2 regions of the Arthrobacter sp. JDC6 genome follow, and region 1 is predicted to be linked to the other one. Evidence: predicted binding sites of a transcription regulator. Region 1 holds the regulator's gene; the other holds the start of a gene.
What was found. The regulator HrcA, encoded in region 1, represses chaperone genes, less so after heat shock. The targets are predictions, from matches to a motif close to TTNGCACTCGNNNNNNNCGAGTGCNAA.
Positions count from the first base shown of each region.

Region 2: a site for HrcA is predicted at 2,201-2,227, ahead of ACV095_RS11155 (Hsp20/alpha crystallin family protein). Genes of this name have one in related genera too.

Region 1 is NZ_CM151278.1:2,087,716-2,093,417, reverse strand. It holds gene ACV095_RS09775 (PhoH family protein) at 1-487, opposite strand, end outside; gene ACV095_RS09770 (GerMN domain-containing protein) at 893-1,810, shown strand; gene ACV095_RS09765 (16S rRNA (uracil(1498)-N(3))-methyltransferase) at 1,797-2,576, opposite strand; gene dnaJ (molecular chaperone DnaJ) at 2,579-3,706, opposite strand; gene hrcA (heat-inducible transcriptional repressor HrcA) at 3,794-4,807, opposite strand; gene ACV095_RS09750 (DUF3097 domain-containing protein) at 4,979-5,702, shown strand, end outside.
Region 2 is NZ_CM151278.1:2,395,612-2,401,313, forward strand. It holds gene ACV095_RS11145 (Hsp20/alpha crystallin family protein) at 186-593, opposite strand; gene ACV095_RS11150 (hypothetical protein) at 919-1,155, opposite strand; gene ACV095_RS11155 (Hsp20/alpha crystallin family protein) at 1,716-2,144, opposite strand; gene ACV095_RS11160 (hypothetical protein) at 2,319-2,678, opposite strand; gene ACV095_RS11165 (hypothetical protein) at 2,887-3,189, opposite strand; gene ftsH (ATP-dependent zinc metalloprotease FtsH) at 3,325-5,133, opposite strand; gene glgX (glycogen debranching protein GlgX) at 5,561-5,702, shown strand, end outside.

The DNA.
Region 1 (5,702 bases):
CGGCCGGACCAATGCCGAAGATCACGGTGTTGGCGTCGATGGCGTCAACATAGTTCTTCTGGTTCAGCGTCTTGGGCCGGATGGTCCTGCCGCGGCTGGAGAGGATGTCGTGGGTGAGCACATCCACGGGATTCTGCAGTGACTGCGTGCGCAGGAGGGACACCAGTTGCTGCAGCACAGCAGGAGTGATGACCGTGCCGCGGGCCACCAGGCCACGGACTTCCTGCAGGAGCCGCATGATCCGGGGAACATCACCGGCGGGTCCGTTGATGGACAGTTCATTACCCCGGGCATGGAAGTTGACGGCGGGGAACTGCTCTTCGATGAACCGCAACGCCTCGTCATGGCTGCCGAGTGATTGAACCATCTGGTCGGAGTTCTCAAAGAGGACTACTTCAGTCCGGGTGCCGGGCAGGGAGTGCGGGAATTCACCCGGACTGCCTTCGCCCGTATTGAGCCGGCGCTTACCATTTGCTGATTCAGTCATGGTGCTGGCCCGCAGGCCCGTGGTCCCCTCGAAGATCGACATCAATGTTTGCGTTCGCTGATGCCGGCGCCCGTTGGACGGTGCTCCTGGCCCCAGCGATCCCTTTATCTTACGCCAGCGCGGGGCCGGGCCGGATACCAGGCCGCCATGGAGCAGCGGCTGCAACCCGTCCGGAGGGTGACGGGACGTCCTTAGGTATCAACTTCATATCGGCCTCATATCGTTCCCGTTGCAGTTGTGCCCGCGGAGGCAAAGAGCGGCTGGGCGGCCGCGCCGCTGTGCAATGCTGGAAATCCAGCATCTGCTGGAACACCAGGCCGCCAGGGGGATCGGCCCGCCACGCCAGGAAAGGACAAGGGCAGGACAGTGCCGGAAACCTCTGCGCCCGAAAGGGCAGGACGACCGATGGGCCGTCTGCGCCCCGCCGTCCTTGCAGGAATCCTGGTCCTGGTTCCGGTCCTTGCGGGCTGCACGGCCGAGGGCGGCCCCTCACCCACCGGCACCATCGCCTCGGTGCCGGCAACGGGCGGCACCATGCCGGACACGCTGTCCACCAGCGCCCCGCTGGAAACCGCACAGTCCTCCAACAAGGCGCCGGTCTACTGGATCGGCCGCAGCGGCGGGAACATCTTTCTTTACCGGGAATTCCGCGACGTCCCTGAACAGGAGAACCCGGTCACCCGCGCCCTGCGGGCCATGATGTCCGAGAAGCCGCTGGACCCTGACTTCTTCACGCCCTGGCAGAACCCGGACAAACTTGCCACCTCAATCTCCGGCAAGGACGTCATCACCGTCGACGTCTCCTCGGACGCTTTCAACAGCAACCTCGATGCCGACATGGCTGCCCGGGCCATCCAGCAGCTGATCTACACGGCAACCGCTGCCGCCGCCAGTTCGGGCCTGATCGACACCGGCCAGCAGATCCGGGTCCGGATCCTCGTGGACGGCCACACGGACTACGTGGCCTTCGGCAAAGTGCAGCTCGGGGCCCTGATGACCCGCGCCGCGGGCCTGGTGGCGCCCGTCTGGATCATTGATCCCCAGGAGAACGCCGAAGTGCCCGGCGGGAGCGTGAAGATTACCGGCCGCAGCACATCGCCCGGGGCGAAGCTCCGCTGGCAGATCCTGCAGTCTACGGACGGCGGCAGCAAAGCACCGTTCCTGGCGGGTGAAACCACGGCTGCGTCCGAACAGGGGCAGGCCGGCGTCTTCACCCTGGCCCTGAATCTTCCGCCGGGCGATTACATGCTGCGGGTGGCCCAGGCCGGCTCCGGCGGGGAACCGGACCGGAACGAGGACACGAGGTCCTTTAAGGTCCGGTAGCCGTCCACCGGCCAAGGACGTCGCTGGCAAGCACGACGGCGGCCGGGCCGGCCGTGGAGGACCGCAGGACATGGTGCCCCAGGAGGGCGGTCACGGCGCCCTTATCGCAGAGTTTCGTTACCTCCCGCTGGCTGATGCCGCCCTCCGGACCGACGATGAGCAGGATTTCCCGGGGTCCGGAGCCTGCTTTCCCTTGCCATGCTTCAAGGACGGTGCGCAGCGGCCGAACGGCGTCCTCATGCAGGATGACAGCGAGGTCGGCAGCTTCCACGGCAGCGGAAAGCCCGGCAGTGTCGACGGCGGACCGCACTTCGGGGATCCAGGCGCGCCGTGCCTGCTTGGCGGCCGCGGCCACTGAGGATTCCCATTTGGCATGGGCCCGGGCTGCGCGGTCGCCCTTCCAGCGGACGATTGACCGTTCGGACTGCCAGGGTATGACGGCGTCGATGCCCAGTTCCGTGGCCGTCTCGATGGCCAGCTCATCGCGGTCCCCCTTGGCGAGGGCCTGTACCAGCACCAGCCGGACGTCCGGCCTGTCTTCAACGGTCAGCGTCCCGCATTCCACTTCGAGTGCGGAGGGAGCGGCGGACACCACCTTCCCGGTCATCCGGGTGCCGGCGCCGTCGACGATGTCCACCGCTTCGCCGGGAGACAGCCGTTTGACGGTGACGGCATGCCGCGCCTCCGCCCCGTCGAGGACAAAGAGTTGGCCGGCCGCCATCCCGGCCAGCGAACCGGGGGGCGTGAAGAAGACGGGGTTGCTCACCGCTACAGGTTACCGAGCCGGTCCCGGAGCTTGGCGAACATGCCGCCGCTGGCAGCGAGCTTGCCCTCGGTGATCTGTTCACCACGGAGCTTGGCCAGTTGGCGCAGGAGGTCCTCCTGCGCGGGGTCGAGCTTGGCCGGGGTGTCCACCTGGAGGTGGACCTTCAGGTCGCCGCGGCCGTAGCCCCTCAGGTGGGTGACGCCGAGGCCGCGCAGGGTGATGATCTCCCCCGACTGGGTACCGGGCTTGACGTCGATCTCCTGCGTGCCGTCGAAGGTTTCCAGGCTGACATCCGTGCCCAGGGCGGCTGCCGTCATGGGGATGTGCAGGGTGGCGTGCAGGTCGTCGCCCTCCCGCACGTAGGTGGCGTCATTGTTGACGCGGATCTCCACGTACAGGTCGCCGGCCGGACCGCCCGCGGGGCCGGCCTCGCCCTGGCCGGAGAGCTGGATCCGGGTTCCGGTGGCCACACCGGCAGGGACCTTGATGGTCAGCGACCGGCGGCTGCGGATACGGCCCTGGCCGCTGCACTCGTTGCAGGGATCCTTGATGACGGTGCCGAAACCTTCGCAGGTGCCGCAGGGGGCGGCCGTCATGACCTGGCCGAGGATGGAGCGGACGGCCCGCTGGACCTGTCCGCTGCCGCCGCAGATGTCGCAGCGTTCCGGATGGGTGCCGGGGCGGCAACAGGATCCGTCACAGGTGGGGCAGACCACGGCGGTGTCCACTTCGAGTTTCTTGTTCACGCCGAATACGGCGTCGCGGAGGTCGATCCGTACGCTGATCAGGGCATCCTGGCCGCGGCGGATACGGGAAGCGGGACCGGACGTGCCGCCGGCGCCGAAGAAGGTGTCGAAAATGTCCTGGAACGCGAAGCCCTGGCCCGCGTAGCCTGCGCCGCCGAAACCGTTGTCGGTGCCGTTCTCATTGCCGGTGGTGTCGTAGATCCGGCGCTTCTGGGGGTCCGAAAGCACCTCGTAGGCGTGAGTTACTGCCTTGAACCGTTCCGATGCGTCCGCACCGGGGTTTACGTCCGGGTGTAGGGTGCGGGCCAGCTTGCGGTAGGCCTTTTTGATTTCTTCACCCGTCGCTTCGGGTGAGACTCCAAGGACGTCATAGTGGCTGCTCAAAGTTCGTATCTCTTCCTTGTTGTACTGCGTTCAGTTGGGCGGCCCAGCTCTTGCTTTCCGGCCGAAGCGCGCTCCGGCGGCCAAGAGTCAGGGCCCCAAAATCCTGGAAAGGTAGCGCGCCACTGCCCTGACGGCGGCCATGGTGGTGGGGTAATCCATCCGGGTGGGCCCGAGGATGCCTACTTTCGCCGAGCTGTCCGGACCGTAGGCAGTGGCCACCACGGAGGCCTCGGCAAGGCCGTCGTACGGGTTCTCCCGTCCGATGCTGACAGCGACGCCGCGGTGGTCCTGGGCCATTTCGCTCAACAGCCGCAGCATCACCACCTGTTCCTCCAGCGCCTCGAGCACCGGGCCGATGCTGAGGGGGAAGTCGACGTTGGACCTGGCCAGGTTGGCGGTGCCGGCCATGACCATCCGGTCCTCCCGGCTGTTTTGCGCCAGGCCCTCCAGCCCGAGCGCCAATGCGTGTGCCGCCTGCCGCTGCGGGTGCGGGGTGGCGGCGACGACGGCGGGCAGCGCCTGGGCCAGTTGGCGCAGCGGTGTTCCGCCCAGTGCACCGAGGAACCGGGTGCGCAGTTCAGCCAGTGCGTCGTCGCCAAGGTCCTGCCCGACGTCGATCACCCGCTGCTCCACCTTGCCGCTGTTGGCGATCAGGACGACGAGGACCTTGCGCGGGGCGAGCAGGACGAATTCGATGTGCCGGACCAGTGCCCTGCTCAGGTGCGGATACTGCACCACGGCAACCTGGTTGGTCAGCTGCGACAGCAGCCGGACGGTCCTCTCCAGCACGTCGTCGAGGTCGTCCGCGCCTTCGAGCAGGGACTGGATGGCGCGGCGTTCGGCGGCCGAGAGCGGCTTGACAGCCGAGATTTGGTCCACAAAGAGCCGGTAGCCCTTGTCCGTGGGAATCCGGCCGGCACTGGTGTGCGGGGCGGTGATCAGCCCCTCGTCCTCCAGTGCGGCCATGTCATTGCGGATGGTGGCGCTGGAAACACCAAGATGATGCCGCTCCACCAGGGCCTTGGACCCAACCGGCTCGCGGGAGTGGACGTAGTCCTCCACGATGGCCCGCAGTACTTCCAGCTTGCGTGGCTCGCTCACTCTCCACCTCCATCCATGGTTCGGGGCGCATGCCCCTCCCGATGCAACCCAGGGTTAGCACTCGACATGCCTAAGTGCTAACAGTCTATTATGCCTCGGCCCGTTGTTAGCATTGGTACCGCTCCGGGCGAAATTGCGGAGTTGAACACTAGCGCTAGGCGGATCAAATCCATGGATTACCGGAACTGGGGCCCACGCGGCATATCCGCTCCCGCACGGACGGAACTGCCGGAGGTCCCCGTGGAGCGCGGCATGGTGCTCGAGGAAGTGCAGTCAGGCTGGGTGGGTGCCGTGACCCGGGTGGAGAAATCCGGCGGCATGCATGTGGTGGCGCTGGAGGACCGCCGGGGAAAATCGCGTTCCTTCCGCCTTGGGTTCGGCTTCCTCCTGGAGGGCCGGCCGATCCGGCTGATGCCACCCGCCCCCCGGCCGGCCGCTGCCGGTCCCGCGGCGGGCAGGACGGCCTCGGGGTCCGTTCGGGTCGCCGGCCAACGCGCCCAGGTGGCCAAGGCCAGCCGGATCTGGGTGGAAGGCAAGCACGACGCCGAACTGGTGGAAAAGGTCTGGGGAGACGACCTCCGGGTGGAGGGCATCGTCGTCGAGCCCCTGCACGGCATTGACGACCTTGCCGCAGCCGTCGCGGACTTCAGGCCGGGGCCCGGCCGCCGTCTCGGCGTCCTGGTGGACCACCTGGTTCCTGACTCCAAGGAGTCCCGCATCGCGGATGCCGTCATGGCCTCCCCGGGCGCCGCCGGCAACGTCCTGATCGTCGGTCACCCCTACGTGGACGTCTGGCAGGCGATCCGGCCCGCTGTCCTTGGCATCGACAAATGGCCGGCCGTGCCCCGCGGGCAGGACTGGAAGACGGGGATCCTGAAAGCCTTCGGCTGGCCCC
Region 2 (5,702 bases), 310 kb from region 1:
CACCTCGAAATCGCTTCTGCGACCAGGCGGGCGCGGAAGATGGCCGGAGAGCGTTCGTGCTGGGGATTTCATGTTGGATTTCCGCCACAGCCCCAGCGGTGGCTGCCGGGGAAGCTTCAGGTGGTAGCCCGGCGCTTGGTGCCCCTGGCTGACCACCTGAAGCGGTGCTATGCGCATCGGACGGGTTATCCACGTGTGATCTGGATTTTCCGCTTTTGGGTTGTCTGTTCGGGCAGGGGGACGCGGACTTCGAGAATGCCGTCGGTGTAGGTTGCTTTAACATCGTTTTGGTCCGCGCCTTCCGGCAGCGGGAGGCTACGGGAGAACGTGCCGTAGCGGAACTCCGAGCGGTAGCCTTCCTTGCCCGATTGCTCGGATTTTTCTTCCCTTGTGACATTGATCCGCAGTTGGTCTCCGATCACTGTGATGTCAATGTCCTTGTTCGGGTCAATGCCGGGAACCTCGGCTTTAATCACGAGCGTTTTGTCTTCCCGGTACTCCTCGGTGCGCAACCAGTTGTCGAGATCTCCTTCGAAAAAGCGGCGAAGGGGTTCGGCGAGGTCGGCGCCGGTACGCCGGACGAGGTTGTTCATTGTGCTGCTCCTCTCTATCGTGATTGTTCGGTTCAGTTGGGGGCCAGCCCCTGGGTTCGTGCGGGACAGGACCCGCAAATGTGCCCTGCCTGGGCACGTCACCCGCCTCCGGCCCTGCCGGTTTTGGGGTGGCAAGACACTGTGGTGTGGAATGCGCTTCAGGGCACCGCCGGATTGAAACTGAGAGCTGCAGCGCCGGTGGGCGCTGGAGCTTCGCGTTGGTCCGGCCGTGCCCGGCGTTGCCCGGGGACCTGGCAACCTTGCAGGTTCCGCCGTGTCCGCGTTCTTCATCAGATGCCTTCATGGGAACTGCCCGGTCCTTTGATCAGGCCTCCTCCGGAAACATTTGTTCGAGGACGTTGTTGCCGTCCGAGGTGAGCATGTCCAGGAGTTCGCCTTCAGGGAGTCCTGATGCTTCGCCGACCTCGGAAAGGGACCCGGATCCGCTTGCCAGCAGTGCTGAGGCAGAAGTCCGCAGCGCGGCATAGGCGGCGTCGAGGGCGGCTTCGGCGACCACGATCACGCGGGCCAGCGACCGGAGCTGTTCAAGTTCTGCTTCCATGTCGATACCTCCCCCTTCGTGCGGTGGTCGAGGGTGAGTGGCTATTGTTCCAGAACACTGTCGATCAGATCCTTCAGGACTTCCCAGAAGTCGCGGGCACGGAACGATGTAACGGGTCCTCTTCCCTGGGCTTGTCGAACGGCGTTCGCCACGGCAACCGCTTCGGCAAAAAAGTTCGGCTGTAACGGCGGGGACGCGCTCTGCTTCCAGGGCGAGGATATGTTCGACCATGGCGCGGGCGTGCTTTTCGGTTTCGTCGTCCTGGTGAAAGCTAAGCCTGCTCGGCTCAAGCCGTGTCTTTGCTGTGGCGAATCCCCGATCCACATGCGGGGCGAAGCCGTCGTCCATGTACTGAATGGCCATGCTGTCACCTCCGATCGCCTGGTTTCAGGCTGCACCGCATAGTGGGAAGCGTCGGCACCAGGCTGCGCATCACTCCGATGCGGGCCAGGAGCGGGTGGGGACGGTCCCCGGGTCGCGGGGACCGGGGACCGTCACGGGTGGAAAAATGCCAGCCCTGCCCGAAAGCCGCCGTGGGGCGCGGCATGCTTCCCGGTGTTTCAGGCGTTAATTTGCTGCTGCTGGCCGCCCGTTCCGGCCGTCACTTCGATCTTCCGGGGCTGGGCCTTCTCCGCCACTGGAATCCGGACCGTGAGGACACCGCCGTCGTAGCCCGCCTTCACATTTTCTGTGTCCAGCGTTTCGCCCAAGAGCAGTTGCCGGCTGAAGACGCCACGGGGGCGCTCAGCAGCAATGAGTTCCACCCCTTCTCCGAGCGTTTCCTTGCGTTCGGCCCGGATGGTCAGGACGTTCTGCTCGACGTTTACGTCAATGGATTCAGGGTCGACACCGGGCAAGTCAACGGCGACCACGAACTGGTTGTCCTCACGCCACGCGTCCATGGCCATGGCCGCTGGGCGGGCAGCAGTGCCCAGTACCTGCTGCGTCAGCCGGTCGAACTGACGGAACGGATCACTCATCATCAACATGACATACCTCCTCGGATCAACATGTGACCGGATCTATATCCACTGATATAGATTTTTTAGCACCGGTAGTAGAGGTTTGCAAGAGTCATTGCTGGCTTTTTGAAGGGATAACAGGCAAGGGGGAGCGCCGATTCAGCAGTGGATCCCCGCCCCATGCTCAAGTGATAGCTGCTTCTACCTGCATGGGGGCGGGCCCGGTGCGTTTCCTTTCTGTTGGAACATGCCGGTGCCGGCGCTTCGCCGGGGCAGGCTCAGGGCAAAGCGCCGTCGGGGCCGCCGGATGGGGGGCAGAGCATCAACGTCCTCATCGCTGAGGGAGCATTGGACCTGGGTGGTGGTCATCTTCAGGATGAGATCCCTGCCCACGAAACGGCGCCCCTCCTTCGTGGCCACGACGATTCCGTGCAGAATATTTCCCGCCGGGTCGTCCACTACCTGGTGCACTGTTCCGAAACGCCGTCCCGAGCGGGAGATGACCGGCGTCCCTTTCGTCAGTGCCGTGTAGGCGATGGGCCTTCCTTCCCCGCTATTCATTGCTCTCCTCCATGTGATCCTCCCCTTGCGCGGGCTGGACGCCCCTGCGTTGTGACCGCACCCGGGAATTGCGTTCCAGTCGCAGCCGCCTCCGGCCTTCCACCACGCGTTGTGCTCACTCCATCCAGGCCCAGACCTCCGCCCATGTGCCGGGTTTACCCCAACAGTTCCAGGGCTCAGGCCTGTACAGTCCTTTGCGGGTTAGGTTTTAGTACGGTTCCTGGCGTGAGTCCGGGTAATCGTCCTCGTCGTCCACGGGGGGCGCCTCGGCTTGTTCGATCAGATCTGCTTCCGCTGCCTTGAGCCCTGCATCGTCAGCAGCCCGGGCAGGACCTGGCCTGCCGGGCAGCACGTCTCTGCGCTGCTCGATGGCGTCGGCTTCCGAGGCCTCCGGGGGCAGCGGGGCCGGGACGGGTTCTTCGGGCCCTTCGGGTAGGACGGGAAGCTGTTGTTCAAAAGCGTCGGCTTCGGGCGTTTCGCCGGACGGTTCCGGCTGTGCTCCGATGTTCATTCTCTTCCTCCTGTCAGGATCTGGTGGCGCTCGGGTGCAAAGACAGCCAACAAAGCGCTCTTGTGTCCAGGTTTTTTGCAGCACCTTGGTAACTGCCGGGAAATCCGGTGGGCATGTTGGGTGCTGTGAAGGTGATCAGAGCGCCGGTTTTGCATGGTTGTCTTCTTGCTTTGGGCTTCCGGTGTCGGTGCGGCGCTGAAGTCCTGCGGCCGCGTAAATTTCGGCTTCGTTCAGTGTTTCCCTGGCCAGCAGCTGCTCGACGAGTGATTCCAGGCGCCACCGGTTTTCCCCCAGCAGTCTCAGGGCACGTTCGTAGCACTGGTCGATGAGGGCGCGCACCTCCTCGGCGAGGATGTCCAGCATTCCTTCGGAGATGCCCAGGGAGCGGGGGTCGCCTTCTTCGGGCAGGATCTGGACTGGTCCGATCCTTGGGGACATTCCCCAGCGGCCGACCATCATCCTGGCCAGGTGGGTGCTGTTTTGCAGGTCGCTTTCAGCTCCGCTGGTCACCACGCCGAAAACGAGCCGTTCTGCTGCCATGCCGCCCAAGGCTCCCACGATCTTTCCTCGAAGGTAGTTCTCGTCATATCCGTAGCGGTCTGTATCGGGGGTTGAAAGGGTGACGCCCAGAGCGCGTCCGCGGGGAATGATGGAGATTTTCCGGACGGGGTCGGCCCCTTCTTCGAGCATGCCCAGGAGGGCGTGGCCGGACTCGTGGTAGGCGGTTCGCCGGCGTTCGTCCGCGGGCATCACGACGTTCCGTACGGTGCCCAGCTGGACCTTTTCCAATGCGTCGAACAGGTCCCGCTCGGTCACCGCCGGGTTCTTCCGTTTGACGGCAAGGAGCGCGGCCTCGTTGACCAGGTTGGCCAGTTCCGCCCCGGTCATGCCGGGCGTAGCACGGGCGAGCAGGTCCAGATCAACGCCGACGTCAAGCTTGACGTTACGGGCCTGCACTATGAGGATCTGCAGGCGGCCCGCCTGGTCGGGAGCGTGGACGGTGATGGACCGGTCGAACCGCCCGGGCCGCAGCAGCGCCGGGTCCAGTACATCGGGACGGTTGGTGGCGGCCAGGACAACGACTCCCTCGGAGGATGAGAAGCCGTCCATTTCCGTCAGGATCTGGTTCAGGGTCTGCTCCCGCTCATCGTGTCCGCCAACGGCCAGGGAACCACCCCGTTTCCGGCCGATGGCGTCAATCTCATCGATGAAGATGATTGAGGGCGTAGCCTCCCGTGCGGCCTGGAAAAGTTCACGCACCCGGCTGGCGCCTACTCCCACAACCATTTCAATGAACTCGGACGAGCTGACGTGAAAGAAGGGCACCCCGGCCTCTCCGGCAGTTGCCCGCGCCAGCAGTGTCTTCCCGGTTCCCGGGGGTCCGCTCAGCAGGACACCCTTGGGTGGCCGGGCACCGATGGCCTGATACTTCTCCGGGCCCTTGAGGAAGTCCACTACTTCTGAAATTTCTGCTTCCACTTCATCTATCCCGGCCACGTCCTTGAACGTAACCCGGATATTTTGTGGGTTCACTGGCTGGAATTTTTTCCCGGCCAGCCCACCAAAGCCGCCCATTCCCAGCATGCCGCCCTGGCGTCTGAGAAGCCACAGGTAGAACAGCACCAACAACGCGACCGGCGCTACGGAATACAGGAGGTTCAGCAGAACGCCGCGTTCCTGCGCCAGGGGCGTTGCCCTCACCGTGACCTTGTTGGCCTCCAAAACGCTCAGCAGATCATCGCTGGCGAACGTGGGCCGCTCCGTCACGAACTGCGTGTAGATTTGCCCGTCGGCTCCCGGCAGTGCCTGCTCTTTACGGAGCTTTCCTTCAATGGTGTCGCCGTGGGAGAAAACCTCCACAATGTTGTTGTTTTGCACCTGTGTCTTGAACTCGGAATATGGCACCGCTGCCGGGGCCGACGCCACGTCCTGAAAAGAGAGCACCAGAAAGAACCCCAGATAAAGCACTGCCAGCCACACCCACGGCGTGAACCTTCGTTTGCGGCCATCAGGCGGTGCGCCTTTGCCTTTCGCCGCCAGCCCCTCCACACGCCACGGAACACTTCTGCGGCCAGTACCTGCCCGTTCCGCGCCCCGCAGGGCTTCCGGACTTGAACTGCCAGCCCGTTCGTTCTCCATCGGATCTCCCGGCGACTCCCAACGCATCCACTCTCGGCTCTATCGCGGCCAGCGATCCCGGAGCCCTGGAACATTGCCCGGACCGGTTGCTGACAACACGAAAATACCGCCAACACCGGTACCTGTTAAGCCCCATGCTTGACGGGGGACCGGCCATTTGTGGATGTCGCCACGGGCTTCCGGACGGACCAGGTGTGGTTGGATGGTCTCACTCTCGGAGATGGAGGCGGACGTGGAGGTTTGGAGGGGAAGCCCGTATCCATTGGGTGCCACCTATGACGGAAGCGGCACGAATTTCGCCCTCTTCAGTGAAGCCGCCCAGACGGTGTACCTGTGCCTGTTTGATGATGCCGGGGCCGAGCAAAGGATCCCGC